DNA from 2 places in the Microbacterium sp. A8/3-1 genome. Region 2 is predicted to be linked to the other one. Evidence: predicted binding sites of a transcription regulator. Region 2 holds the regulator's gene; the other holds the start of a gene.
What was found. The regulator HrcA, encoded in region 2, represses chaperone genes, less so after heat shock. The targets are predictions, from matches to a motif close to TTNGCACTCGNNNNNNNCGAGTGCNAA.
Positions count from the first base shown of each region.

Region 1 (14,902 bases), 1.2 Mb from region 2:
GGCTGCGGCATCCGCTCTGCTGCTCGCGATCGGCGTGGGCACGGGCTGGGTGCTCTTCGGGAAGCGCCCCGAGGTCATCCCTCTCAGCGAGGACCAGCAGCAGAGACGACTCGAGCTGTATGACCAGGGCGAGTACGACCCGGGCACGCTGCGCGCCGTCGGCCAGGACGAGGACGCCCTGGTCTGGTACGGCACGAGGGAGGACGGACGACTGGTCTGCGTGGTGATGGACGTGGGGGAGGAGTCCTCCGACTCGTGCCAGGATCGCGACGATGTGGGGCCGTTCGGACTCTCGACGTTCGTGATGGTGCCGGACCCGGGCGATGCGGACGTCGATCCTGCCGTCGTCTCCGGCACCAGCGTGAACGTCTACATGATGTTCTCGACGGCCGGCGAGCCCATGGTCTCGATCCAGCGGTGGACGCCGAGCGTCACCATGGTGAACCAGTTCCAGGGCGAGGAGCGCGCCAGGGCGACGGAGCTGTTCGAGCAGGGGTTCTCGATGGGCCTGTCGCTCGTCGGCTACTTCCAGGACCAGCCCGTGTGGCTGGGATCCCGATTCGCCGACGGCGACGACGCCGGGTCGTTCGAGCACTGCATGATCATCGATGCCCCCGACGAGCCCCCGGTGTGCAGCACGACGTTCGACCTGCCCGGTGCCGGGCTCTTCGCGGTGGTCGACGGGATCGACGGCGGGCTCCCCGTCTCCTGGACGATCGGCGTGCAGAACACGCAGAACCAGACCCCGTTCCTCACCATCACGCGGGACTCGTCGTTCTCCTCCCCGATCACCCCCGGCGACACCGTGCGCATCGAGTCGCCGCCCGGCGACCCGATCAGGGTCGAGGCGCCGGGAGACTCCGACGAGTGACGGCCGTCAGGCCGGGGCGGGAACGCGATCGGCGAGGATCGCACGGCGCTGGTCACCCACCCGGACGAGGATCAGGGTGGCCTCCGCGTCCCCGCGCAACGCGAGCTTCTTCCGGAAGGCCGCGGGGTCGACGTCCATGCCGCGCTTCTTGATCTCGAGCCGGCCGATGCCGTTCGCCTTCAGCACGGCGTTGATCGCCTTGGGGGTGGCCGGCATGGTCTCGCGCACGCGGAACGACTGCACGAAGGGGCTCGTCAGCGCGGCATCCGACGTCAGGTACGCGATGTGCTCGTCGAGCATCCCGGCGTCGAGGCTCCGCGCGACGTCGCCGATGAGCCGCGCACGGATGACCGCGCCGTCGGGCTCGTGCAGGAAGGCGCCGAGTTCGCGCACGGGGGCGTCCTCGGCATCGGCTCCCGCGGTGAGCTCGTGCGAGCGCTCGCCGCGGATCACGAGGGCAGCCCGGCGTACGCCTTCCCGCGCGAGCGCGCCGCTCCACACCACCAGCTCGACCACGCTGCCGTCGGCGCTCACCCACTGCGCCTCGCCGTCGGACGGGAGCGCGTCGCGGTCGTGAGCCGGTCCGAGCTTGATGCCCGTCGGCATCCGCGCGGCGACGTCGAGGGCCCAGTCCAGGGAGGGAGAGTAGTCGTCGGAGGACACGCGTCGTGTCTCGCTGTGCCCCGCGGTGCGCCGCGCAGGGTCCATCCACACGGCGCCATGCTCCTCGCCGGGCGCATCGAGAGCGTTCTCCGCCGTGCTGTGACGGACGACGGCCGTATCCCCGAAGGGCGCGAGGTTGTAGGCGGCGATCACCGACGTCACCTCGTCGGCGTCGACCGCCAGCACGTCGAGGCCCGCACCGGCGAAAGCGAGGGCATCTCCGCCGATGCCGCAGCCGAGGTCGGAGACCCGCGTGATGCCAGAGCTGCGGATGCGCTGCGCGTGCCGTGCCGCGACCGCGAGTCTCGTCGCCTGCTCGAGCCCGGCGCGGGTGAAGAGCATCCGGCCGGCGAACGCGCCGAACTTCGTCGTCGCCCGGAAGCGCAGGTGCGCCTGACCGACCACGGCCGAGACCAGTTCGGGGGAGTGCCCTGCCGCGCGGAGCCGCGAGACGGCGCGGGCGACCTCAGCGGTCGATTCGATGGGCCCCAGCTCGTCGAGCAGCCCGAGCCCCTCGGGGGTCAGCAGGGCACGCAGCTCGGACATCTCCACGCCCTCAGCCTAATTCCCCCGCTCTCGCCGCCGAGACGGACCTGGCGCTGGCACTCGCATTGCATGAGTGCCAGCCGAGCGCCTAGACTGGATTAGCACTCTCGGGTTGAGAGTGCGAACAAGTCTTTCGTGTCAGCGTCAAGAAAGAAGAGGTAGACCGTGTCGGTTTCCATCAAGCCGCTCGAGGACCGCATCGTCATCCAGCAGGTCGAGGCCGAGCAGACCACCGCGAGTGGCCTGGTCATCCCCGACACTGCCAAGGAGAAGCCCCAGGAGGGCGAGGTCATCGCCGTCGGCCCCGGCCGCATCGATGACAACGGCAACCGCGTTCCGATCGACGTCGCCGTCGGCGACCGTGTCCTGTACAGCAAGTACGGCGGCACCGAGGTGAAGTTCGGCGCAGACGAGTACCTCGTCCTGTCGGCTCGCGACGTCCTCGCGGTCGTCGTCCGCTGAACCAGCGTTCCTCGGAAGGGGCTCGGATGCTGCGGCATCCGGGCCCCTTCTGCATCCCGCCACTCGGCGTCGGTTTTCTGCCGGACTCCTCCGGACCGTCGCCCTGCGGCGCCGAGCACCGCCCGCGCGACATAGGGTTGTGCAGTGCACCCTGAGACGACGACCCGCGCCACTCGGACCGCCGGAGTCGCCTACGCCGGGGGCGCGTATCTGCTCTGGGGGATCCTCCCGCTCTACTTCCTCCTGCTCGTGCCCACCGGGCCCTGGGAGGTCGTCGCGTGGCGCGTGCTGCTGTCGCTGGTCTTCTGCCTCCTGCTGCTGACGGTGACTCGCGGCTGGGCGGCCTTCGGCGTCATCCTGCGGCAGCCGAAGCTGCTCGGCTGGACGGCGCTCGCCGGCCTCCTCATCTACGTCAACTGGCAGGTGTTCGTCCTCGGCACGCTCACCGGCCACGTCGTCGAGACCAGCCTCGGCTACTTCATCAACCCGATCACCACGGTGCTGCTCGGCGTCTTCGTGCTCAAGGAGCGCATCCGCCGTCTGCAGTGGGCGGCCATCGCCATCGCCGCGATCGCGGTCGTCGTGATCGTCGTCGCCTACGGCGCCTTCCCGTGGATCGCGCTGTCGCTGACGGCCTCCTTCGGCGTCTACGGGCTGATCAAGAAGAAGATCGGGCCGGCCGTCGACGCGGTGAGCGGTCTGACGCTGGAATCGTTCTGGCTGATCCCGATCGCCGTCGTGCAGCTGATCATCGTGGCGCAGACGCCCGCCGGCATCACGATGGGGGCGAACGGCTGGGGTCACGCCCTCGTGCTCGGATTCGCCGGCGTGGTCACGGCGGTGCCGCTGCTGCTGTTCGCGGCAGGTACGCGACGCATCGATCTCACGGTGATCGGCATGATCCAGTTCGTCACCCCGGTGATGCAGTTCATCATCGGCGTCGCGGTCCTCGGCGAGCCGATGCCGGCCGAGCGATGGGCCGGATTCATCATCGTCTGGATCGCGATCGTCGTCTTCGTGGTGGACCTCGTCCTGGCCGCCCGACGTGGCCGCGCGGTCGCGAAGCCCGAATCGCTCTGATTCCCGGTTCCGCTGCGCACCGGACTCGGTGTCGGATCGTTAACGCACCGAAACATGAGCGACCCCTGTCGGCGTGTCCCACGCTCTAGTGTTAGAGCACCCGATCGTGGTCACAATCCGCGCTCAGTTACGCAAGGGAGCAACATGAACGTATTGAAGGGTTCGCGCAGCGCGAAGGTCTTCGCGGGGATCGCGCTGCTCAGCGCATCCGCCATCGTCATCGCCGGCTGCAGCACGCCGAACGCCGAGCCCTCGGACGGCGGTGGAGACAAGCCCGCAGCCGACCTGACGCTCAAGCTCGGTTCGCTGCTGCCGCAGACCGGCTCGCTGTCGTTCCTCGGCCCGCCCATGGAATCCGGCGTCGGACTCGCCGTGTCCGAGGTCAACGAGGCCGCCGCCGGCGTCACCATCGACCTGACCGCCGAGGACGAGGGCGACACCGACACCAAGGCGTACGAGACCTCGATCACCAAGCTCCAGGGCGCGGGCGTCACCGCCATCGTCGGCGCTGCCGCATCCGGCGTCTCCCGCCTGATCCTCGACGGCAACGTGAGCGCAGGCATCCTGCAGATCTCCGCGTCGAACACCGGTCCGGACTTCACCGACTGGGACGACAAGGGACTCTACTTCCGCACCGCGCCCAGCGACCTGCTGCAGGGCGAGGTCCTCGGCAACCTGATCGCCGAAGACGGACACAAGACGCTCGGCGTCATCTACCAGAACGACGCCTACGGCACGGGTCTGTTCGACAACATCAAGTCGACGTTCGAGGGCGCGGGTGGCGAGGTCGTCGCCGACGCCTCGTACAACGTCGGTGACGGTCAGTTCGACGCCCAGGTCGAGACGATCAAGGCAGCCAACCCGGATGCCGTCGCGATCGTGTCGTTCGACCAGTTCAAGACCATCGCCCCGCTGCTGCAGAACGCCGGCATCACGCCGGACAAGTGGTACCTGGTCGACGGAAACCTGTCCGACTACGGCTCCTCGCCCGACACGAACTTCTCGTTCTCGCTCGAGGGCGCGCAGGGCACCAAGCCGGGCCCGGCGCTCGAAGACGACTTCACCGATCGTCTGCAGACGTTCTGGACGGGTGAGGGCAACCCCGAGGTCAACGACTTCACGTACGCCGCTGAGGCCTACGACGCCGTCGTCCTCGTCGCTCTCGCATCGCTCGCGGCCGGTTCCACCGAGGGCGCGGACATCGCGGCCAAGATGGCTGAGGTCTCCGGCGGCACCGGTGACGGTGAGAAGTGCACCAGCTTCGCTGACTGCGCCAAGATCATCAACGACGGTGGCACGGCCGACTACGACGGCTACTCCGGCGAGGTCACGTTCGACGAGAACGGCGACCCCCAGGGTGCCTCGATCGGTACCTACAAGTACGGTGCTGACAACCTGATCACCCGCACGAACTGATCACACAGACGAAGGCCCCGGATGACTCATCCGGGGCCTTCGCCGTGCGCTCGGCCCGTCGACAGGCTCAGCCCTCCGACAGGCTCAGCCCTTCGACAGGCTCAGGGACCCAGCCTCTGGGCCGCTGAGCCTGTCGAAGCGTCCTGGCACGGAAGAGGGGCGGATGCCGCAGCATCCGCCCCTCTTCTCTTCCGCGTCAGGCGGCGTCTTCGGTGCCGAGGGTACCGAGGTACAGCCCGATCACCTTCGGGTCGTTGAGGAGGTCGCGACCGGTGCCCTCGTAGGCGTCCCGGCCCTGGTCGAGCACGTAGCCGCGGTCGCAGATCTGCAGGCAGCGCCGGGCGTTCTGCTCGACCATGATCGTCGTGACGCCGGCCTTGTTGATGTCGGAGACGCGGATGAACGCATCATCCTGGCGCACGGGGGAGAGGCCGGCGGACGGCTCGTCGAGCAGCAGCACCGACGGATCCATCATGAGCGCGCGCGACATCGCCACCATCTGCCGCTCACCGCCCGAGAGTGAACCGGCACGCTGCTTGAGCCGCTTGCCGAGCTCGGCGAAGATGCTGCTGACGAACTCCAGTCGCTCGGCGTAGATCTTGGGGTTCTGGTAGAGCCCCATCTGCAGGTTCTCCTCGATGGAGAGCGACGGGAAGACGTTGTTGGTCTGCGGGACGAAGGCCACGCCGCGCTTCACGAGCTTGTCGGCCTTGAGCCCCACGATGCTCTCACCGTGGAGAGTGACGTCGCCGCTGCGCACGTTCACCATGCCGAAGATCGCCTTCAGCAGCGTCGACTTGCCGGCGCCGTTCGGGCCGATGATGCCGATCAGCTCGCCCTTGTGGGCTGTGAGGTTCGCGCCGTTGAGGATGTTCACGCCCGGCAGGTAGCCCGCGTGCACGTCCTTCAGCTCGACGATGACGTCGTCGTTCTTGATCTCGTTCCGGACAGGCGTCTGGTCGGTCATGCCTTCTTCTCCTCGGCGTCGTCGACGGATTCCTCGGCCTCGACCTCGGCCTCGACCTGCTCCCGGAAGCTCACCGGGTCGATATCGGAGATCACGGGGATGCGGCCGGTCACGGCGCCGAGGTCGACGTCCTGGTGGGCGCCGAGGTAGGCGTCGATCACGGCGGGGTCCGCCATGACCTCGTCCGGCGGTCCTTCTGCGACGACGCGTCCTTCGGCCATGACCACGACCCAATCGGCGATGTGGCGGACCATGTGCATGTCGTGCTCGACGAACAGCACGGTCATGCCGAGGCCTTTGAGGTCGAGGATGTGGTCGAGCAGCGACTGCGTGAGCGCGGGGTTCACGCCGGCCATCGGCTCGTCGAGCATGACCAGCGTGGGGTCGCTCATCAGCGCCCTGGCCATCTCGAGCAGCTTGCGCTGTCCGCCCGAGAGCGAGGCCGCGAAGTCCTGCTCCTTGGCGTCGAGCTTGAACCGCGCCAGGAGGTCGCGGGCCTTGCCCTCGATCTCGGTGTCCTGCTTGCGCCAAAGGAACGGGAACAGGCTCGACCAGAACCCTTCGCCGCGCTGGCCGGGGGCACCGAGCTTCATGTTCTCGAGCACCGTCAGCAGCGACAGCGACTTGGTCAGCTGGAACGTGCGGACCTGTCCCATCCGCGCGACCTTGAAGGACGGTACGCCGGAGAGGTTCTTGCCGTCGAACGACCACGTGCCGCTGTTGGGCTTGTCGAAGCCGCAGAGCAGGTTGAACAGCGTCGTCTTGCCGGCGCCGTTCGGGCCGATGAGCGCCGTGATCGCGCCGCGCGGGATCTCGAGGTGGTCGACGTCGACGGCGGTGAGTCCGCCGAAGCGCCGCTCCACGCCGTCGGCGATGAGGATCGGATCGACCTTGGCGACGCCGGGCTTCACCTCGCCCTTGGTCAGACCGGTGGTCTTCGGGCGACGGATGCTCCCGGTGGCCGGGGCCGCAGTCCCCTCGGGGACCGCTTCGGGGGTCAGTTCACTTGACAAAGGTCATCTCCCTCTTGTCGCCGAGGATGCCCTGGGGGCGGAAGATCACGAGCAGCATCAGCGCGACGCCGATGAAGATGAACACCAGCGTCGAGGCCTGGCTGTCGGACATCGGCAGGATCCCCGACTTCGCCATCGCCGGCAGCAGGTTCGCCATGAAGGCGAACACGACCCAGAAGAGGATCGCTCCGAGCGTCGGTCCGATCACGGTGGCCGCGCCGCCGAGGAGGAGGACCGTCCACAGGAAGAACGTCAGCGAGGTCGTGTAGCTGCCGGGGACGACGGCAGAGGGGAGGACGAAAACGATACCGCCCGCCGCGCCGATGACACCGCCGACGATGAGCGCCTGCATCTTGTAGGCGAAGACGTTCTTGCCGAGCGAGCGCACGGCGTCCTCGTCCTCGCGGATGCCCTTGAGCACGCGGCCCCACGGGCTGCGCATCAGCGCCCACACCAGCAGGATCGCGATGACGAGCACGATCAGCCCGAACACGCGGTTCCAGAGATCGTCCGCGCTGTACGTCCACGGCCCGAACCCGTACGTCCCGACGGGGAAGGGGTTCGCGTCGCGGAAGCCGCCGTTGAACTGGGCGAGGCCGTCGGCGGAGTTGGTGTACTCGTCGAAGACCTGCGTGGTGAACAGCAGGCGCACGATCTCGCCGGCCGCGATCGTCGCGATCGCGAGGTAGTCGGCCCGCAGACGCAGAGTCGGGATGCCGAGCAGCACCGCGAACAGCGCGCCGCCGAGCAGACCGATCAGCATGCCGATCCACCACGGGAGCCCGAAGGTCAGCACCGAGATGGCGTAGCCGTAGCCGCCGATCGCCATGAAGGCGGCCATACCGAAGTTGAGCAGGCCCGCGAAGCCGAAGTGCATCGCGAGACCCGTCGCCGCCAGGGCGTACGCCAGGGTGACCGGGCTGAACAGGTAGACGGCGGTGTTGGAGAAGATGCTTCCGAAGTCCATGGCGGTCAGCCCAACCTTTCCCTGCGGCCCAGCAGTCCCTGGGGTCTGACGAGGAGGATCACGATGAGCACGACCAGGGCGCTCGCATACTTCAGATCGGAGGGGATCCAGAGCGTCGAGACCTCGACCGCGATGCCGACGATGAGCGAGCCGACGAGAGCACCGAACGCGGTGCCGAGGCCGCCCAGCGTGATCGCTGCGAAGATGAGCAGCAGCATCTGCGCGCCCATGTCCCACTTCACGCCGGGGCGGAAGTACGCCCACAGGATGCCGGAGATCGCCGCCAGCGTGCCGGAGAGGATCCAGACGTAGCGGACGACCTTGTCGACGTCGATGCCGGATGCGGCAGCCAGCTGCGGGTTGTCGGAGATGGCCCTCGTGGCCTTGCCGATGCGGGTGCGCGTCAGGAAGAAGGCGACGCCGAGGATCACGACGATGCTCACCCCCATGCCGATCATGTCGATGTACGACAGCGAGATCGGACCGAACTGGATCGGTGCCGGGCTGGCGCCGGGAAGCTGACGCGTGTCGCCGCCGATCAGGTACTGGAAGGCGTAGCGCAGAGCGAGCGAGAGCCCGATGCTGACGATCATGAGCTGCACGACGCCGAGTCCGCGTCGCCGCAGCGGACGCCAGATCCCGGCATCCAGGGCCCAGCCGAAGAGACCGCCCCCGACCACGGCGGCGACGATGCCGGCCCACAGCGGAAGATGCCAGAAGGTGGTCGTCACCAGAGCGACGAGACCGCCCCAGGTGACCATCTCGGCGTGGGCGAAGTTCGACAGCCGCGTGGTGCCGTAGATCAGTGCAGCGCCCATCGATGCGAGCGCCAGCAGGAGCCCGAAGTTCAGGCCGCCGACGAGACGCGAGAGCAGCTGATCGATGAACGACACCGTGATCCGCTGCCCCTCGCCGAGGAACAGGTTCATGATCTTGGTGCCGGTGAGGCCGAACTCGACCTCGAACGAGGCCGTGGTGCCCGCGATCGGCTGCGTGCCTTCCGGCAGCAGACTCGCGTCGACGATCACCCCGTCCGGCAGGGTCTTCTCGTCGACGGTGAGGGTGTACTTGTCCTTCTCGGGCACGTACAGCCGCCACTTGCCGTCGGCGTCGGTCTCGGTCTCGCCCTTGAATCCGTTGCCCTCGATCTCCATGACGACACCCTCGACGGGTTCATCATCGAAGGTGATGACCCCGGCGAAGTAGAAGTCCGTCACCTCCTGCTCGTCGTCGGAGGTCTCCGCCGAGGCGGAGGACGGAGGCAGGACCAGGAACGCGGTCAGCGCCATGAGAATGCCGAGGAAAGCGACCACCCAGGGTCGCTTTCGCTGCACGGCGATTGATGTGGGTCCCACGCAACCTCCACTGTGAGTGCTTTCTCCGCGGCATCGGGTGTGAACCGCGGGGATGGACGACGCACTTGAGCGTAGTGCGCGTTTTGCGATTCACCTACACCGGCGGCATCCCGCGCGAATGATGGTCGCCTCCGGGAATGTTCACGGCCTGGTCTCGCTTAGAATCTTCATACGGGTTTCCCCGCACCGGCCGGCGTCGACCACCCCACTCGCACTCGGATTCGCGCGACTCGCGCAGGAGGAGCTTCCATGGACCAGCACGATCCCTTCGGCTTCGTCGGACTGACGTACGACGATGTGCTGCTCCTGCCGGGGCACACCGACGTCATCCCCAGCGAGGCTGACACGTCGTCGCGCATCACGCGCCGCATCTCGGTCGCCACCCCGCTGCTGTCGAGCGCGATGGACACGGTCACCGAGTCACGCATGGCGATCGCGATGGCGCGTGAGGGGGGCATCGGCATCCTGCACCGCAACCTGTCCATCGCCGATCAGGCCGCTCACGTCGACCGCGTCAAGCGCAGCGAGTCCGGCATGATCACCGACCCGATCACGACGACGGCGGATGCCACGGTCGAAGAGGTCGACGCGCTCTGCGCCAAGTACCGCATCTCCGGCCTCCCGGTCATCGACGACGACGGCAAGCTCGTCGGCATCATCACCAACCGCGACATGCGCTTCGTCTCGGGTTTCGAGCGGCAGACCACGTTCGTGAAGGACGTCATGACGAGCGAGAACCTCGTCACCGCCCCCGTGGGTGTGGCCGCCGGCGAGGTCATCGCGCTGTTCGCGAAGCACCGCGTCGAGAAGCTCCCCCTCATCGACGAGGACGGCACGCTCGCCGGCCTCATCACCATCAAGGACTTCGACAAGAGCGAGAAGTACCCGCTCGCCACCAAGGACGACCAGGGCCGGCTGCGCGTCGGCGCCGCGATCGGCTTCTTCGGCGATGCCTGGGAGCGGGCGGAGGCGCTGCGCGACGCGGGCGTCGACGTGCTCGTCGTCGACACGGCCAACGGCCAGTCGCAGGGCGTCATCGACATCGTGCGCCGCCTCAAGGCCGACGAGTCGTTCGCGCACATCGACATCATCGGCGGCAACGTCGCGACCCGCGAGGGTGCGCAGGCGCTCGTGGATGCAGGCGTCGACGCCGTCAAGGTCGGCGTCGGTCCCGGATCCATCTGCACCACCCGCGTCGTCGCCGGCGTCGGTGTTCCGCAGGTCACTGCCGTGTACGAGGCTTCGCTCGCCGCACGCCCCGCCGGCGTCCCGGTGATCGCCGACGGCGGCCTGCAGTACTCCGGCGACATCGCCAAGGCGCTCGTCGCCGGCGCTGACGCCGTGATGCTCGGGTCGCTGCTGGCCGGCACCGACGAGTCGCCGGGCGAGATCGTCTTCCAGTCCGGAAAGCAGTTCAAGCAGTACCGCGGCATGGGGTCCCTCGGCGCGATGCAGACCCGCGGCAAGCAGACCTCGTACTCGAAGGACCGCTACTTCCAGGCCGACGTCCCGAGCGACGACAAGCTCATCCCCGAGGGCATCGAAGGCCAGGTCCCGTACCGCGGCCCGCTCGCCGCCGTCGCGTACCAGCTCGTCGGCGGCCTGCGTCAGTCGATGTTCTACGTCGGCGCGCGCACGATCGAGGAGCTCAAGACCCGCGGCAAGTTCGTGCGCATCACGTCGGCCGGGCTCAAGGAGTCGCACCCGCATGACGTGCAGATCGTCGTCGAGGCCCCGAACTACAAGAAGTAAGAGCCTCGACGGAAAAGGGACCGGATGCCGCGCGGCATCCGGTCCCTTTCGTCGTTCCCGGGGAGATCAGCTGCAGGTGTAGGTGACGCCGTCGACGGTCCACACGCCAGGGCCGAGTTCCGCGCACGTCCCGATGATGCCGGCGAACACGCTCACGAACAGGATGATGCCGATGATCCAGAGGAGCGTGATCACTGCGCCGACGATGATGCCGGCGATGGCGAGGCCCTTGGGCGCGCCGGCCTTGCCGAGCTTGACGGCCGCGACGATGCTGAGGATCAGGCCGATCGGCGCCGCGACGAAGGCCAGTACGAGGCCGATGATCGACAGGACGCGGCCCGGAGGGGAGACCGGGGGAGCGGAATAGTTCGGGGCGGGCTGGCCGTAAGCGGCGGCCGGGTCCGCGGCCGGCGCGCCGTTCCAGGCGGGGGGATTCTGCGGGGACTCAGGGGGCTGGGGAATCGTCATGTTCTCTCCTGTTCCAGGGAGACGGCGGATCGGCCGTCGCCGGTTCTCGTAGCCAGAGCGTAGCGAGCAGCACCCCGCTCGCACCATGCCGTCCACCGGATCGACCTCTTCCGTCCGTCGTCGGCCCGGCGTAGCGTGCCGGTATGTGTCGCAACATCGTCCCGTTGAACAACCTCCAGCCCGCCGCGACCGACGAGGAGTGCCACGACGCCGCACTGCAGTTCGTCCGCAAGATCTCCGGAGCGAATGCGCCCTCCCGCGCGAATCAGGCCGTCTTCGATCGCGCTGTGGCCGAGATCGCCCAGGCGGCCCGCCATCTGCTCGACGACCTCGTGACCTCGGCTCCGCCGAAGAACCGGGCGGAGGAGGCGGCCAAGCGACAGGCCCGTTCGGCCGAGCGCTACGAGGCCATCCGGGTCTATCAACAGGAGAAGCGCGCAGCCAGGGCCGGGTGACACCCGAGCGCGCCGCACCGCGATCCGCTGCTGCGCGGTCGGCGGTGGCGCCTGTGCAAGACTCGACGTACCCCGCTCGACTTTCCCCGCGGACCCGGTGGTAGGGCACCGAGACCGCGACGTCGATCCTCGCATCGACAGGGAACCTCCCCAAGGAGAGCCGCTTTTATGGTTGACGAAGCTCCGCGCGTCCTCGTCGTCGATGACGACCCCGACGTCGCCCTGCTCGTGAAGACGGTCCTCGAGCGCAGAGGCGGCTGCATCGTCGACATCGCGGAAGACGGCCGCGTCGCGATCGAGCGGATGACGGAGGTGCGTCCCGATGTCGTCGTGACGGACATCGAGATGCCGGGGCTGAGCGGGTTGGAGCTGCTCGCGGAGCTGCGGCGCACGAGTCCGAACGTCCCCGTGGTCGTGATGACCGCGCACGTCTCCGTGGAGTACGCGGTGTCCGCGCTGCGCGCGCAGGCCGACGAGTTCCTCACCAAGCCGCTCGACAACGCGCGCCTGATCGAGGTCGTCACGCGGCTCGCCGCCGAAGGCCGCCGCCGCCGCGAGGAGGGCCGGCCCAAGGAGATCGTGCTGGCCATCGGCGCGCACCCGGATGACGTCGAGATCGGCGTCGGCGGGCTGCTCGCGGCTCACGCGCACGCCGGGGATGCGATCACGATCCTCACGCTCTCTCGCGGTGCCCGCGGTGGCGACGCCGAAAGCAGGCAGGGCGAGTCCCTCGCAGCGGCCGACATGCTGGGCGCCCGGCTCTTCGTCAAGGATCTGGTGGACACCGAGATCTCCGGTGGCGGAGCCACGGTGCGCCTCATCGAGGAGGTCGTGCAGGAGATCCAGCCGACCATCGTCTATACGCACTCCGGCCACGACCGGCACCAGGACCATCGTGCCGTGAGCGAGGCGACCATCGTCGCCACCCGACGGGTCGGCACCGTGGCGTGCTACCAGAGCCCGTCGGCGACGATCGACTTCCGCCCGACGCGGTTCGTGCGCATCGACCAGTACCTGGATCAGAAGCTCCGCCTCCTCGAGCGCTTCCAATCGCAGACCGCCAACCGCGACTACCTCGAGCCCGAATTCGTGACCGCCACGGCCCGCTACTGGTCGCGATTCGGCGGCGGCAAGGCCGTGGAGCCGCTCGAGGTGGTGCGCGAGACGGCGGAGTTCGTCGGCGCTCACGAACTCACGAGAAGAGAGAGCTGATGACGAAGCGCGTGCTGGTGACGGGTGCGGGAGGTCCGGCCGGCGTGGCCGTCATCCGTTCGCTCCTCCGCCGCTCCGACCTGACCGTGTTCGCCGCCGACATGGACGGCTGGGCGAGCGGCATCTACCTGGTCCCGCCGGCGCAGCGCCGTCTCGTCCCGCCCGGCCGGGACGACGACTTCGTCCCCGCGATCGCACGGATGGTCGCGGAGGATGCGCTCGATCTCGTCATCTCGACGGTCGACGTCGAGCTCATCGCGCTGGCCGATCGTCGGGACGAGCTGGCACCGGCCGTGCTCGCGGCCCCGTCGGCCGACACCCTGAACACTGCGCTCGACAAACTGGCCCTCGCCGAGCGCTGCGCGGCGACGGATCGCACGCCGCGCACGGTCCTCGCGGGGCCGGGCGCCGAGGAGATCGACTGGGAGTTCCCGGTCTTCGCGAAGCCGCGCCAGGGCGCCGGCAGTCGCGGCATCCGCCTGGTGCCCGACCGGGCGGCGCTGGAGGCGCTGCCGACCGACGAGGGACTCATCGTGCAGGACTACCTGCCGGGTGAGGAGTACTCGGTCGACGTCATCGCGGATGCTGCGGGGAACGTCGTCGCCGCTGTGCCGCGGACGCGCGCCAGGGTCGACTCTGGCGTGGCCATCGCCGGGCAGACGGTCCGCGACCCCGAGCTCGAGGAGACCGCCGCAGCCATCGCCAGGGCGATCGGCCTCGTCGGTGTCGCCAACGTGCAGCTGCGCCGGGACCGCACCGGTCGCGCGGTCCTGCTCGAGGTCAACCCGCGCTTCCCCGGAGCGCTCCCGCTGACGATCGCCGCGGGGGTCGACATCCCCTCGCTGGTCGCGGATCTGTTCCTCGGCATCGAGCTCCCGGCACGGGTCCCGTTCCGTGAGGTCGCCTCGGTGCGCTTCCTGGAGGATGTGATCGTCGAGGTCGAGGATCTGCTCGTGTCGGCCCATGCGGGCCACCAGGAGGAGCTGTGAGCCACCCCGCTCTGCGCGGGGATCACCACGTCCACTCGACGTTCTCCGATGATGCGGTGTCGACGCTCGCGGAGAACGTCGCCGCGGCCGCGGCTGCGGGGCTGAGCACCGTGCGCCTCGTGGATCACGTGCGGCAGAACACCACCTGGGTGCCGGAGTACCTCGCCGCCGTCCGGGCCCTCACCGTGCCCGACGGTCTCGAGGTGCTCACGGGTGTGGAGGCGAAGATCCTCGACGCATCGGGCGCGCTCGACATCCCGGCGCTTCCCGAGGGCATCGACCGCATCCTCATCGCCGACCACCAGTTCCCCGGCCTCGACGGTCCCCTCGGCCCGACCGCGGTGCGCGAGCGGATCGCGGACGGCTGGGCGGCCGACGACGTCCTGGATGAGCTCGTCGGCGCCCTGATCTCCTCGATGCGCCGGCATCCGGGGAACCAGCTCGCCCACTGCTTCTCGATCCTCCCGAAGATCGGCCTGTCCGAGGACGACCTCGGTGACGAGCGCATCGCCGCCTGGGCGCGGGCTGCCGCCGAGACCGACACGCTCGTCGAGGTGAACGAGAAGTGGGGCTGCCCCGGCATCCGCTCGCTCGCCGCGCTGCGCCGGGCGGGGGCGCAGATCGTCGCCTCCACCGACAGCCACGTCGCCACGGACGTCGGCCGCTACTCGCGGGTGCTCGAGCTC
Region 1 is NZ_CP158357.1:1,723,239-1,738,140, reverse strand. Features, by position in the region: gene ABS642_RS08565 (hypothetical protein) at 1-871, shown strand, start outside; gene ABS642_RS08560 (class I SAM-dependent methyltransferase) at 878-2,086, opposite strand; gene groES (co-chaperone GroES) at 2,246-2,542, shown strand; gene rarD (EamA family transporter RarD) at 2,687-3,622, shown strand; gene ABS642_RS08545 (ABC transporter substrate-binding protein) at 3,767-5,038, shown strand; gene ABS642_RS08540 (ABC transporter ATP-binding protein) at 5,235-6,005, opposite strand; gene ABS642_RS08535 (ABC transporter ATP-binding protein) at 6,002-6,955, opposite strand; gene ABS642_RS08530 (branched-chain amino acid ABC transporter permease) at 7,008-7,985, opposite strand; gene ABS642_RS08525 (branched-chain amino acid ABC transporter permease) at 7,991-9,298, opposite strand; gene guaB (IMP dehydrogenase) at 9,590-11,092, shown strand; gene ABS642_RS08515 (DUF4190 domain-containing protein) at 11,159-11,560, opposite strand; gene ABS642_RS08510 (DUF2277 domain-containing protein) at 11,704-12,015, shown strand; gene ABS642_RS08505 (response regulator) at 12,184-13,227, shown strand; gene ABS642_RS08500 (ATP-grasp domain-containing protein) at 13,227-14,216, shown strand; gene ABS642_RS08495 (PHP domain-containing protein) at 14,213-14,902, shown strand, end outside.
Region 1: a site for HrcA is predicted at 2,134-2,160, ahead of groES (co-chaperone GroES). Genes of this name have one in related genera too.

Region 2 (14,902 bases):
CCGAGGAGCCCTGCGGGAGGTCGACCTGGGTGATGTCGCCGGTGACGACCATCCGCGTGCCGAAGCCCAGGCGGGTGAGGAACATCTTCATCTGCTCCGGCGTGGTGTTCTGCGCCTCGTCGAGCACCACGAACGAGTCGTTCAGGGTGCGACCGCGCATGTATGCCAGCGGCGCGACCTCGATGGTTCCGGTGGCCATCAGCCGCGGCACGATCTCGGGGTCCATCATCTCGTTGAGCGCGTCGTACAGCGGTCGCAGGTACGGATCGATCTTGTCCGTGAGCGTGCCGGGGAGGAACCCGAGCCGCTCCCCCGCCTCGACGGCGGGACGCGTCAGAATGATGCGGGTGACCTCCTTGCGCTGCAGCGCCTGGACGGCCTTCGCCATCGCGAGATAGGTCTTGCCCGTTCCGGCGGGACCGATGCCGAACACGATCGTGTTCTCCTCGATCGCGTCGACGTACTCCTTCTGCCCGAGCGTCTTCGGCCGGATGACCTTGCCCCGCGTCGTGAGGATGGCCTCGCCGAGAACCTCGCTGGGACGCGGACCGCCCTCCTGCCGCAGCATCCGCGCCGAGTTCGAGACATCGCTCGGAGCCAGGTCGTGACCCGCCCTGGTCATCGCGAGCAGCTCGTCGACAAGGCTCCTGGCTCCGGCGACGGCCTCCCGCGAGCCGCTCAGGGTGATCTCGTTACCGCGGACGAGGACCTGCACATCGCGGTGCTCCTTCTCAAGCATGCGCAGCAGCCGGTCCTGCGGACCGAGCAGCTGTACCATCGCGACGCCGTCGGCGTAGATCTTCTCGACCGACTCGGGCGGGACGCCGCCGAGGCTGCGTTCCTGCGGTTCGTGGTTGTCAGGCACCGACACTCTTCTCCGTCAGTCCGCCGGCCAGCACATGCGCGTGGACGTGGAACACCGTCTGACCGGCGTTCGCGCCGGTGTTGAAGACGAGGCGGAAATCGCCGTCGTCCGTGTGCGTCGCCGCGAGTTCCTTCGCGAAGGCGATCATCTCGGCGAGCAGAGCCGGATCTCCGGCGGCGAGCTCGGCGACGTCGCGGTACTCCGCCGACTTCGGCACCACGAGAAGATGCACGGGCGCCTGGGGCGCGATGTCGCGCAGCGCGAAGACGCGATCGGTCTCACCGAGGATCTCCGCAGGGATCTCCCCGTTCAGAATGCGCGTGAAGATCGAGGGTTCCGTCATGGTGTCAAGTCTACTGACCGTCACGGACCGCGGTCCGTGGGTCCCGGCTCACCAGCGCCCGAGCGCGACCGACAGGACGGCGATCGCCGCAGGACCCGCCGTCGAGGTGCGCAGCACCGTGTCGCCGAGGAGCACGCGCTCCGCACCGGCATCCGTCAGCAGGGCGAGCTCCTCGTCGGAGATCCCGCCCTCGGGTCCGACCACCAGTACCAGGTCGCGCCCGTCCGGTTGAATCGCCGAGAGCCGGACCGATGCCGTCGGATCGAGCAGCAGCACGCGGTCGGTGCTCGCCCGCGCGGCGAGCTGCTTCGTGGTCACCGGTGCGGCGACCTCGGGGACCCAGGCACGGTGCGCCTGCTTCGCCGCTTCCCGCACGATGGTCGCCCAGCGCTCCCGCCCCTTCGCGGCCTTGGGGCCTTCCCAGCGTGACACGCTGCGACCGGCCTGCCACGGCACGACCTCGTCGACGCCGAGCTCGCAGGCGGCCTGCACGGCGAGCTCGTCGCGATCACCCTTCGCGAGGGCCTGCACGAGGACGATCCGCGGCGAGGGTGCCGGATGCTCGATCCGCTCCTCGATGCGCACGTCGACAAGGGACGGCGACACCTCTTCCGCGACTCCGGCGAGCCACACCCCGGAGCCGTCGCCGACCGTGACGGCCTCGCCGACGCGGAGCCGGCGCACCGCGGCCGCGTGCTTCGCCTCGGCGCCGGTCAGCGACACGACGTCTCCGACACGGGCGTCGGTCGATGACGCGACGAGGAAGTGCAGCGCCACGATCAGTGCCCGCGGAACCGGTCGCGGAGCTTGGAGAAGAGTCCCTGCTGGAACTGGGCGAGCTGCGGGCCGGGGGCCTTGGCCTTCTTCGCGAAGTCCTCGATCAGGGCGCGCTGCGCGGAGTCGAGCTTGGTCGGCGTCACGACCTGCACGCCGACACGGAGGTCTCCGCGCTGCGAACCGCGGAGCGGGGTGATGCCCCGACCCTTGATCGTCAGCACGTCACCGGACTGCACGCCGGGGCGGATCTCGAGGTCGACCTCGCCGTCCAGGCCCTGGATCGAGGTCTCCGTGCCGAGGATCGCATCCGACATCGACACCTCGAGGGTCGCGAGCAGGTCGTCGCCCTCGCGACTGAAGGCCTGGTGCGCGTTCACCGACACCTCGACGTACAGGTCGCCGTTGGGGCCGCCGGCCTTGCCGACCTCACCCGAGCCGGGGAGCTGCAGACGGAGTCCCGTCTCCACACCCGCCGGGATGTCCAGCGACACGGTGCGGCGCGAGCGCACGCGCCCCTGGCCGCCGCAGGTGCCGCACGGGAACGGGATCGTGGTGCCGTAGCCCTCGCAGGTACCGCACGGCTGAGAGGTGACGACGTTGCCGAGAAGGCTGCGCACCTGACGCTGCACGTGTCCCGAACCGCCGCAGATGTCGCAGGTCACGGGCGAGGTGCCCTCCTGGCAGCACGACCCCTGACAGGTCTCGCACAGCACTGCCGTGTCGACCTCGATGTCACGGTGCGCGCCGAACACGACGTCACCGAGGTCGAGCGTCACGCGCACGAGGGCGTCCTGACCGCGTTCACGACGAGAACGCGGTCGTCCGCCGCGACCGGCACCCTGTGCCGCGCCGAAGAACGTCTCGAAGATGTCGCCGAAACCGCCGAAGCCGCCGAAGTTGCCGGCCGCGCCGTCGCCCCCGCCCATGTCGTAGCGACGGCGCGAGTCGTCGTCGCTGAGCACGTCGTACGCGTGCGTGACGAGCTTGAACTTCTCTGCCGCCTCGTCGCCCGGGTTCACATCCGGGTGCAGCTGCCGCGCCAGGCGCCGATACGCCTTCTTGATCTCGTCGGTGGAAGCGTCTCGGGACACCCCGAGAACCTCATAGTGGTCCGCCACGATCGCCTTTCTGCGTGTGTCTCTCGTGACCGTCGCCTCAGCGACCGGCCTCGTCCTCGTCGAGCATCCGCGACAGGTAGCGGGCGACCGCCCGCGCCGCCGCGAGATTGCTCGGATAGTCCATGCGCGTCGGCCCCATCACGCCGACCCTCGCCGTCCCGCTGGGGGCGGCGTAGTTGCTGGCGACGATCGACGCCTCGCCGAGACCGAACGGCTCGTTCTCGGTGCCGATGCTCGCGCCGAGCCCCTGCTCGTCGGTCACCATCTCGCCCATCAGCCGCAGCAGCGTGACCTGCTCCTCGATCGCCTCGAGGATCGGATGGATGCTGCCGCGGAAGTCCTGCTCCCGCCGTGCGAGCGTCGCGGCTCCCGCCATGACCAGTCGCTCCTGGCGGAACTCCCCCAGCTCCTCGATGACGACGGCGGCGAGCGTGCGCAGCGCGACGTCCTTCGTCTGGTCCTCGGCGGCGACGAGATTCTGCAGCCGCTCGGCCGCATCGCTCACCGCCTGCCCCGTGATCAGGGCCGAGAGCCGCGCGCGGAGGACGGCGGTGTCGGCGTCGTCCACGTCGACGGGCAACGGCGTCAACCGCTGCGAGACGCCGCCCGCGTCGGTGACGAGGACGATCAGCACGCGATTCGGCGCGAGGGCCACGAGCTCGAGGTGCGTGATGTGCGCGCGAGCGAAGGACGGGTACTGCGCGAGCGCGACCTGGCCGGTGAGCTGCGTGAGCACGCGGACCGTGCGGATCATCAGATCGTCGAGGTCGGTGGGGGCCGTCAGGAACGACTCGATGGCGGTGCGCTGGGCGACGCTGAGCGGTCGCAGCTGCGCGAGATGGTCGACGAAGACGCGGTACCCCTTGTCGGTGGGCACCCGCCCCGAGGAGGTGTGCGGAGCGGTGATCAGCTCTTCGTCCTCGAGCAGCGCCATGTCGTTGCGGATGGTCGCCGCGGAGACGCCGAACGAGTAGCGATCGACGATGGAGCGGCTTCCGACGGGTTCGTGGGTCTCGACGTAGTCCTGCACGATCGCACGGAGAACCTGGAGTCCTCGCTCTGAGACCATCACCTTCCCCTTCCGCCGGTACTCGGACGCTCGCTGGCACTCTGATGTTCCGAGTGCCAATCCTACCCCGCGCAGCCGAGTAAGCCCCGAAAGGCCACCCCTAAGATGGCGCTCATGACGACGACGCCGCCGACCGCGACCCTCTCCGGCGGCACCGTCCGCGGAACTCTCGAGACGGGCATCCGCCGCTTCCGCGGCATCCCCTACGCCGCCGCACCGTTCGGTGCGAACCGATTCCGCGCCCCGCAGCCCGCGACGTCGTGGGACGGGATGCGGGACGCCACCGAGTTCGGTCCCACCGCACCGCAGCTGCCGTACCCCGGTCCGATCGGGGAACTCCTCGGCAGCGTCCGCATCGAGGGCGACGACATCCTCACCGCGAACGTGTGGGCGCCGCAGGATGCCGCCGCCGCGCCGGTGCTGCTGTGGATCCACGGCGGCGCGCTCGAACGCGGCACGGCGGCGCTCGGGCTGTACGACGGCATGCCCTTCGCACGCGCCGGGATCGTGTTCGTGTCGATCAACTACCGGTTGGGGTCCGAGGGCTTCTCGGTGCTCGACGGCGCCCCCCGCAACCTCGGTCTGGAGGATGCCGCGGCCGCCCTCGCCTGGGTCCACCGCGAGGTCGCGGCGTTCGGCGGCGACCCTGGGCAGATCACGGTGATGGGCGAATCGGCGGGAGGGGCGATCGTCGCGGGGCTCCTGGCGAAGGAGCAGTCCCGGACGCTCATCGCGCGCGCGATCATCGAATCCGGACCGCTCGAGGCGCAGGCGGCGCACAAGGCCGGCCGCATCTCCGTGCAGCTAGCGAAGCGACTCGGTGTCCGCCCGGAACGCGGGGCCTTCGCCGAGATCTCGCCCGACCGCCTGCTCGAGGCCAGGCGACAGCACGCCGCAGGATCCTCCCCGCTGGGCGGAGCACCCGGCTTCCAGTTCGCGATCGACGCGGAGAGCCTCCCGCGTTCCCCGCATGAGGTGCTGCCCGACGTCGACATCCCTCTGCTCATCGGCAGCAACACCGACGAGTACCGGCTGTGGTTCCCGCCGGCGGCCCTCGACGGCATCAGCGCACTCAAGCTCCTCGCGGCCCGTCTCGCCCTGCGGATCCCGCGCGCCGCCGTGCAGGCGTACCGCGCGGAGTTCCCCGACGCGTCGACCGGCGAGATCTTCGGGCAGCTCGCGACCGACGTTCTCCTGCGCGCTCCGCTGACGCGTCTCGCTCGGAAGCGGACCGCGCCGACGTACGTGTACGAGTTCGCTTGGAACAGCCCGGTGCGCGACCTCCGCGCGGCGCACGCGCTCGAGCTCGGATTCGTGTTCGACCGGCTCGACGACCCCGAGGCGCAGCGCCTCGCCGGCCCGGACACGCCACGTGAGCTCGCGGCGGAGATGCATGCGGCGTGGGTCGCGTTCGTGAAGACCGGCGACCCCGGGTGGCCGGTGTTCGGCACGGAGCGCCGGACCCGTGTGTTCGACACGACCAGCGCGACGGTTCCGCAACGGCGCACGACCGGATTGGACCTGCTGCCGACCTGAGTCAGTCGGTCAGCTCGCGCACCACCGCGTCGGCCATGAGCCGACCTCGGAGCGTCAGCTGGACGCGGCCCTTCACGGCCGCGACCGGATCGACCAGCCCGTCGGCGATGAGCCCGGCGACCCGCGTACGGTTCGCCGGGCTCACCTCGTCGATCGCGATCCCCTCCCGGATGCGACTGAGCAGCAGGATCCGCTCCAGCAGGCGGGAATCCGCGTCGGGTCGCTCGGTGCCGGCGGCAGGAGATTCGGATGCTGCGAGCCGCTGAGCGTAGGCGGCGGGGTGCTTCACGTTCCACCAGCGGAGACCCGCGACATGGCTGTGCGCACCGGGCCCGAAGCCCCACCAGTCGCTCCCGCGCCAGTAGGCGAGGTTGTGCCGAGACCGGTTCTGCTCTGCAGTCCGGCCGTGGGCGGCACGCGCCCAGTTGCTCACCTCGTACCAGTCGAAGCCGGCGGCCGCGAGGCGGGCATCGGCGAGCTCGTACATGTCGGCCTGCAGGTCGTCGTCGGGCGTCGGAACCTCTCCCCGTCGGATCTGCCTCGCGAGCTTCGTGCCGTCCTCGATGATGAGGGCGTACGCGGAGATATGGTCCGAGTCGAGTTCGAGCGCGGCATCGATCGACGCCTCCCAGTCGGCGAGCGACTCGCCGGGCGCGCCGTAGATGAGGTCGACGCTGACCGCGAGGCCCGCGTCCTTCGCGGCGGCGACCGCCGTGCGCACGTTCTCCGGACGATGAGTGCGGTCGAGCGCGGCGAGCACGTGCGGCACCGCGGACTGCATGCCGATCGAGAGGCGGGTGACGCCGGAGGCCGCGAGAGTGCGCGCGACGTCCGGGGTGACCGTGTCGGGGTTCGCCTCGACCGTGACCTCGGCACCCTCGACCAGACCGAAGGCGGATGCCGCGGCGTCCAGCATCCGCGCCAGATCACCCGCCGGGAGCAGCGTCGGCGTGCCGCCGCCGAAGAACACCGTGTCCATCGGTCGCAGGGCACCGGCCTCGCCCAGCACCCGTGCGGCGAGGTCGATCTCTCCGATCAGCGTGGAGGCGTAGTCCTCCTGCTTGGCGCCCCGCAGCTCGCTCGACGTGTACGTGTTGAAGTCGCAGTATCCGCAGCGCACACGGCAGAACGGGACGTGCAGGTAGGCCGAGAACGGCACACCGAGGTCGATCGGAAGATCGTCGGGCAGCCTGCCGTCGGAGGGCGCGGGATCTCCGAGCGGGAGCGGTCCCGCCATCAGTGGTGTCTCGGCATCAGACGGGCGTCGCGTAGAGCGGGGAGATCGCGCGGAGGTACCGGGCGAACAGCTCGCGCCGACGCCGCTTCACCAGGGCGGGGACGGTGCGGTAGAGCAGGGAGTTCGGTGCGTCGAAAGCACGCACGGTGAACCACACCTCATCGTTGTCCTCGCGCCATTCCACGTCGAACGACTCCTCGCCGCTGACGACGGATCCGCCGACGGTGCCGAGCACGAACCCGATGCGCCGGGTCTCTTCGGTGACCGAGATCACGCGGAGTTCGGAATCGGCGCGCATTCCACCGATGCGCCCCTTCAGGTGGAGGGTCATGCCCGCGCCGACGAACGGCGTGCCCTCGGCGTCGTAGCGAGGCTCGACGTCGTGCTTGCTGGGAGCGATCGGATTGCCCTCGGCGTCGAAGCTCACGCCGGCGTACGCCGGTCCCGGTGCAGGCCGGAGGTCGTCGACGGAGAGACCCGCGGCGCGCTGCGCCGTCCAGGAGAGGAGGGCTTCGCCGGCGGTCTGGAAGCGTTCGGCACCACTGCCGATCCGCCACGAATCCTCTGCCGGGATGCTGCGCTCCGGCGGATACTGCATCAGATCGGGCGCGTGGGTCGCACCCACGGCCGCATAGTCCACCGTGTCGTCTCGGAAAGTCCCGCGCCGCATGAGTTCCAGCCTACTTCGGGTTCCCTGAGTGATCACCCCCCACGCGCCGCATACGGTCACATCCCTGTCCCCGTGAGGCGCTCCCCCGGCTCCCTGAGCCTGTCGAAGGGCCCGCACCCCTGGGTCCCTGAGCCTGTCGAAGGGCCACACGTTATCCACAGCGCCGTCCGGGCACCCGGCCGCGCGGCACGATGAGTAATGCCCTGGACATACATTCTGAAATGCAATGACGGCACCTTCTACACGGGAAGCACGAACGGCGAACTCGAGTCGCGCGTCTGGCAGCACAACCATGACGATCAGTACGCTGCGAACTTCACGCGCAGACGCCGTCCGGTCGTCCTGGCTTATGCCGAGCAGTTCGACACCGTCGACGCGGCATCCCGCCGCGAGAAGCAGATCCAGGGCTGGAGCCGGGCGAAGAAGATCGCTCTGATCGAGCTGAGAGGTCACGACCTTCCTGCGCTGTCCCGGTCGCGAGGCAGCGACGCTTCTACAAGCTCAGCGACCCAGGACGCGAACCCACGAGACGGCGACGCTTCGACAAGCTCAGCGATCCAGGACGAGAAGCGCCGAGGACAACCTCAGCCGGACGTGGGTCCCTGAGCCTGTCGAAGGGCCCGAAGCGCTGCTTCGGCTTCCGCCTGCACGATGCGGACGTACTTCGCGTGCGTGCGGCGCTGCAGGAGCCGCAACGCCGGCGCCATCAACATCCAGAAGAGAGATGCCGGACGGGAGACGGACCGCGCGGTGAACACGCCGTGCTCGTCGATCAGGAAGGACTCCTCGCCGTAGATCGGATGCCCCGGCCTCGTCTCGTAGCCGAACCCGCTCGCATCGGCCCACACCACCCTGATCGGCTCGACGAAGCGGATGCCGAGGAGGCGCTTCGCGAGCACCCCCTCCGCGCCGGGAACGGGTTCCCCGACCGGAACCTCGAACCCCGCACGCCGCTTGAACTCCCAGGACCGGACCAGCGCGGACACGGCTTCGACGGACTCCGGCGGTACGACCGTGGAGTGCTCCACGCCGCGCATCCCGCTCGGCACAGTGTCGAGCGGCCGACGTGTGAGGCCGCGCTCGTATGCCGGGAGCGGCATCCCTACTTCTTGTCCTTGCCGTCGACGTCACCCGAGAGTGCGGCGATGAACGCCTCCTGGGGGACCTCGACGCGACCGACCATCTTCATGCGCTTCTTGCCCTCCTTCTGCTTCTCGAGGAGCTTGCGCTTGCGGCTGATGTCACCGCCGTAGCACTTGGCGAGCACGTCCTTGCGGAGTGCACGGATGGTCTCACGCGCGATGATCCTGGCGCCGATGGCAGCCTGGATCGGCACCTCAAAGTTCTGACGAGGGATGAGTTTGCGCAGCCGCTCCGTCATGAGCGTGCCGTACGCGTACGCCTTCTCGCGGTGCACGATCGAGCTGAAGGCGTCGACCTTCTCACCCTGGAGCAGGATGTCGACCTTCACGAGGTCGGCCTCCTGCTGTCCGGAGGGCTCGTAGTCGAGGGAGGCGTAGCCCTGCGTCTTCGACTTGAGCTGATCGAAGAAGTCGAAGACGATCTCGCCGAGCGGCATGTTGTAGCGGAGCTCGACGCGTTCCTCGGAGAAGTACTCCATGCCGAGCAGCGTTCCGCGGCGCCCCTGGCATAGTTCCATGACCGTGCCGACGTAGTCCTTCGGCAGCAGGATCGCCGCCTTCACCATCGGCTCGGAGACGGATCCGATGCGTCCGTCCGGGTACTCGCTCGGGTTGGTGACCGTGACCGTCTCGCCGGTGTCGGAGGTGAGCACCTCGTAGATCACGCTGGGCGCGGTGGTGATGAGGTCGAGACCGAACTCGCGTTCGAGGCGCTCCGTGATGATCTCGAGGTGGAGAAGACCGAGGAATCCGCAGCGGAAGCCGAAGCCGAGCGCGACCGAGGTCTCGGGCTCGTACGCGAGCGAGGCGTCGGAGAGCTTGAGCTTGTCGAGCGCCTCGCGGAGCTCGGCGTAGTCGCTGCCGTCGATCGGGTAGACACCCGAGAAGACCATGGGCTTCGGATCGGTGTAGCCGGGAAGCGGCTTGTCCGACGGCCGGCGCGCCGTGGTGACGGTGTCGCCGACCTTCGACAGACGCACGTCCTTCACACCGGTGATGAGGTACCCGACCTCGCCGACGCCCAGACCCTTGGTCGGTGTCGGTTCCGGGCTCGAGACGCCGACCTCCAGCGCCTCGTGGTTCGCGCCGGTCGACATCATCTGGAGGCGCTCGCGCGGCGCGAAGCTGCCGTCGATCATGCGCACGTAGGTGACGACGCCGCGATAGGAGTCGTAGACCGAGTCGAAAATCATCGCGCGGGCAGGGGCATCCGCGTCACCGGTGGGCGGCGGGATCTCCTTCACCAGCCGGTCGAGCAGCTCCTCGACACCGACGCCGGTCTTGCCGGAGACGCGCAGCACATCCTCGGGCTTGCCACCGATGAGTGAAGCGAGCTCTTTCGCGTACTTCTCGGGGTCGGCGGCCGGCAGGTCGATCTTGTTGAGCACCGGGATGATGTGCAGGTCGTTCTCGAGAGCCAGGTAGAGGTTCGCGAGCGTCTGGGCCTCGATGCCCTGCGCCGCGTCGACGAGGAGGATGGCGCCCTCGCATGCCGCGAGCGATCGGGACACCTCGTACGTGAAGTCGACGTGGCCAGGTGTGTCGATCATGTTGAGCGCGAAGGTCTCGCCCTCGATCTCCCACGGCATCCGCACCGCCTGGCTCTTGATCGTGATGCCGCGCTCGCGCTCGATGTCCATGCGGTCCAGATACTGCGCGCGCATGTCACGGTCGGAGACCACTCCGGTGATCTGGAGCATGCGGTCGGCGAGAGTCGACTTGCCGTGATCGATGTGGGCGATGATGCAGAAATTGCGGATCTGCGCGGGCGGCGTCGCGGCAGGCTGAAGAGGAGTGAGGGCGCGTGGTGACATGTCCCGTCGATTCTACGGTCAGGGCAGGCTAATGCTCGATTCGCCCCAGGTGCTGATATTCTGCCGAGGTTGCCCGGGAGCAATCCGTGACACCGGATCCCGAGAGCGATAGGACTCCGTCACAGACCTCGTGCAGGGCGTCGCGTCGCGCAAAGAGGTGGATGGTGATTGAATGTCTACCCGGCTCAGCGTTGCGTCGGCGATCCCGCGCATCTCTGTAGAAGAGAAAGAATCATCACCTTGATCAAGTATCTCGTGCGCCGTGCACTCGGCTGGCTGCTCATGATCGTGGTCGCGACGAACATCACGTACTTCCTGGCGTGGGGGTTCCTCGACCCGCGCAGCAATTACGTGGGTCGACGTCCGCCGCTGACCGAAGAGCAGATCGTCAACACGCTCGCTCCGCGCAACCTCAGCGACACCGTTCCGCTCATCGAACGGTGGTGGACCTGGCTCACCGGCATCCTTCTCCGCTGGGACTGGGGCGTCAGCCCCACGGGAGGCTCGGTCAACGAGCAGGTCGCGTACCGGATGTGGGTCAGCGCCGAGCTCGTCCTGGGTGCGACGATCCTCACGACCGTGCTCGGAATCGCGCTGGGCGTCTACACCGCCTCGCGTCAGTACAAGCTCGCCGACCGGATCGGTCAGGCGACCAGCATCATCACGATGAACATCCCGATCGTCGTCGCGGCATTCGCGATCGTGCTCCTCGCGATCGGTCTGAACGACGCCACCGGCGTCCGCATCTTCTACGTGACGGGCAACGCGAGCCGAGGTGTCGAAGGCTTCTTCCCCGTCCTCATAGACGTCCTCCAACATCTGACCTTGCCGACGATAGCTCTCGTGGTGATCGGCTACGCCGGCATCCACTTCCTGCAGCGGTCGCTCCTCCTCGACAACATCGGCGCCGACTACGTGCGCACGGCACGAGCCAAGGGGCTGACGAAGCAGCAGGCGATCCGCAAGCACGCCCTGCGCACCTCGCTGATCCCCGTCGCCACGCAGGTCGCCTTCACGATCCCCGCCATCTTCACCGGGGCGGTCCTCACCGAGACGATCTTCGCCTGGAACGGCATGGGCAAGTACTTCATCGAGACCATCACCAAGAACGACATCCACGGCACGGTCGCGGTCGCGGCCTTCGGTGCCGTGCTCACCGCGATCGGCGCCATCCTCGCCGATGTCGCCGTGGTGGTGCTCGATCCTCGAGTGAGAGTGAGCTGACATGACCTCGGAAATGATCGATCCCACCGTCGAAGCCTCGACGGCAGCTCCCGGCCCCGAGACGACGCGGGTCGCGACCCGGCGACTGTCCAAGTGGACCCTGTACTCCCGGCGTTACGCCCGCAACAAGGGTGCGGTCGCCGGCCTCATCATCTTCGCCCTGCTCGTCCTCTTCGCCATCATCGGACCGCTCATCGCGCGCTACGACCACGTCGAACTCGACTTCCTCGCACTCAGCACCGGGCCCACGGCAGAGCACTGGTTCGGCACGAACAACGCCGGCAACGATCTCTTCGCCCAGGTGGCGGTCGGTCTGCAGCGCTCGCTGATGATCGCGGTGAGCGTGTCCGTCGGCGTGACGATCGTCTCGGCTCTCGTCGGAACCGCGGCCGCCTACTTCGGCGGGTGGACCGAGCGCATCACCCTGCTCGTCATCCACTTCATGATGGTGATCCCCTCGTTCCTCATCCTGGCGATGATCTCGAACAAGTCCGGCGGCGACTGGCGCGTCATCGCGCTCATCATGATCTTCGTGATCGGCTGGTACTTCCCCGCTCGCGTGATCTGGACGCTCGCTCTGTCTCTGCGCGAGCGCGAGTACGTGAGCGCCGCCCGCTACATGGGCGTTCGCGGCTTCCGCATCGTGCTGCGCCACCTGCTCCCGAACATCGGCTCGCTCCTCGTGATCAACTTCACCCTGGGCGTCGTCAACGCGGTCGTGGCCGAGACCGGCCTGTCGTTCCTCGGGTTCGGCGTCAAGATCCCCGACGTCTCCCTCGGCGCGCTGATCGGCGCCGGCTCGAGCTCGCTGATCACCTCGCCCTGGCTGTTCTACTTCCCCGCCGCCGCGCTCACCCTTCTCACCGTGTCGATGGCGCTCGTCGCCGACGGCCTGCGCGATGCCCTCGATCCCACGTCTGCGGCTGGAGGCCGAGCATGAGCAACGTACTCTCCGTCCGCGATCTCGCGGTCAGCTTCGCGTCAGAGGCGGGCCGCGTCGATGCGGTGCGCGGTGTGTCCTTCGATCTCGAGGCCGGCAGGACCCTCGGCATCGTCGGCGAGTCCGGGTCCGGCAAGTCGGTCACGTCCCTCGCGATCATGGGGCTCCTCGACGAGAACGCCAAGGTGACTGGGTCGATCATGTACGAGGGCAAGGAGCTTCTCGGCATGACCGACAAGCAGCTCTCCGTGATCCGCGGCAACGGCATGTCGATGGTCTTCCAGGATCCGCTGACATCCCTCACGCCGGTGTTCACCATCGGCGATCAGCTCATCGAGGCGCTGACCGTGCACCGGAGCCTGTCGAAGAAGGATGCCTGGAACCGCTCGGTCGAACTGCTGAAGCTCGTCGGCATCACCGAGCCGGAGCGACGGATGAAGTCGTTCCCGCACGAGTTCTCCGGCGGCATGCGCCAGCGCGTCGTGATCGCCATCGCGATGGCGAACGATCCGAAGCTCATTATCTGCGACGAGCCAACGACCGCCCTCGACGTGACGATCCAGGCACAGATCCTCGACCTCATCGAGAAGGCCCAGCAGGAGACCGGCGCCGCGGTCATCATGATCACCCATGACATGGGTGTCGTCGCCCGCACGGCGGACGACGTCATGGTGATGTACGCCGGGAAGCCCGTCGAGCAGGCTCCCGTGCACGAGCTGTTCCACAAGACCCGGATGCCGTACTCGATCGGTCTGCTCGGCGCGATCCCGCGCGTCGACAAGGCGGAGAAGGAACCTCTCACGCCGATCAAGGGCAACCCGCCGCTGCTCATCAACCTGCCCGATGCGTGCCCCTTCGCCGACCGCTGCCCCATCGTGATGGACGCGTGCCGCACGAGGGAGCCGGAACTCCTGCCGGTCGCGACCGGTTCCGGCGACCTGCACCGCGCCGCCTGTATCCGCGCCCACGAGATCGAGGACGGCGGCCTCCTCGGCGGCATCCCCGTGTACCCCGTCCGCGAGGTACCGGAGAGCCCGCTGGCGAAGCTTCCCCGCGAGGAGCGGCCCATCACGCTCGAGGTCAAGAACCTCACCAAGACGTTCCCTCTTCTCAAGGGCGCGTTCCTGAAGCGCAAGGTCGGCGAGGTGCACGCGATCAAGGGCGTGAGCTTCGATGTGCGCGAGGGCGAGACGATGGCGATCGTCGGCGAGTCCGGGAGCGGCAAGACGACGACGCTCCTGCAGATCATGGACATGGTCAAGCAGACCGACGGCGACATCGTCATCGCCGGCACGAGCGTGAACGACATCCACAGCCACAAGGTAGAGCGTCAGCTGCGCCGCGACATCCAGATCGTCTTCCAGGACCCGATGGGAGCACTCGACCCGCGCATGACGGTCGCCGACATCATCTCGGAGCCGCTCTTCGCGATCGGGACCCCCAAGGAGGAGGCGCACCGTCGGGTCGACGAGCTGATGGACCTTGTCGGCTTGAATCCCGCGCACAGCGACCGCTTCCCGCAGGCGTTCTCCGGAGGACAGCGACAGCGCATCGGCATCGCCCGTGCCCTGTCGACCAACCCGAAGATCGTCGTCCTGGATGAGCCGGTGTCGGCACTCGACGTCTCGATCCAGGCGGGCGTGATCAACCTCCTCGACGAGCTGAAGGCGAAGCTGGGTCTGTCGTACCTGTTCGTCGCGCACGACCTGTCCGTCGTGCGGCACATCGCGGACCGCGTGGCGGTCATGTATCTCGGTGACTTCGTGGAGCACGGCGACGTCGACGACGTCTTCGAGAACCCGCAGCATCCGTACACGAAGGCGCTGCTCTCGGCCATCCCCGTTCCCGATCCCGACATCGAACGCACGCGCCAGCGCGTGGTTTTCGATGCCGAGACCATGAGCACCCGCGCCGTGACGGCCTGAGACACGACCACGAAAATCCGCGGAACGATGCTGTGGTCACCGTCCGATAACGGTTAGGCGGTATTCACTGTCGCCCGCTGTGGTTCGGAACAAGGCGAACTATTCTTCCCTTTATGAATCGCCGAAAGGCGGAAGGAGCACCATGAAGAACAAGAAGTTGTTGGGGGCCATCGCGATCAGCGGCGCCCTCGCACTCGCCCTCGCGGGTTGCGCGAGCGGCTCCGGGAACACCGGCGGCGGGG
Region 2 is NZ_CP158357.1:515,962-530,863, reverse strand. Features, by position in the region: gene ABS642_RS02620 (PhoH family protein) at 1-778, opposite strand, end outside; gene ABS642_RS02615 (histidine triad nucleotide-binding protein) at 858-1,208, opposite strand; gene ABS642_RS02610 (16S rRNA (uracil(1498)-N(3))-methyltransferase) at 1,257-1,985, opposite strand; gene dnaJ (molecular chaperone DnaJ) at 1,988-3,103, opposite strand; gene hrcA (heat-inducible transcriptional repressor HrcA) at 3,141-4,172, opposite strand; gene ABS642_RS02595 (carboxylesterase family protein) at 4,287-5,708, shown strand; gene hemW (radical SAM family heme chaperone HemW) at 5,710-6,945, opposite strand; gene ABS642_RS02585 (DUF1990 family protein) at 6,962-7,615, opposite strand; gene ABS642_RS02580 (GIY-YIG nuclease family protein) at 7,814-8,221, shown strand; gene ABS642_RS02575 (DUF1990 family protein) at 8,200-8,715, opposite strand; gene lepA (translation elongation factor 4) at 8,718-10,571, opposite strand; gene ABS642_RS02565 (ABC transporter permease) at 10,812-11,795, shown strand; gene ABS642_RS02560 (ABC transporter permease) at 11,797-12,735, shown strand; gene ABS642_RS02555 (ABC transporter ATP-binding protein) at 12,732-14,660, shown strand; gene ABS642_RS02550 (ABC transporter family substrate-binding protein) at 14,803-14,902, shown strand, end outside.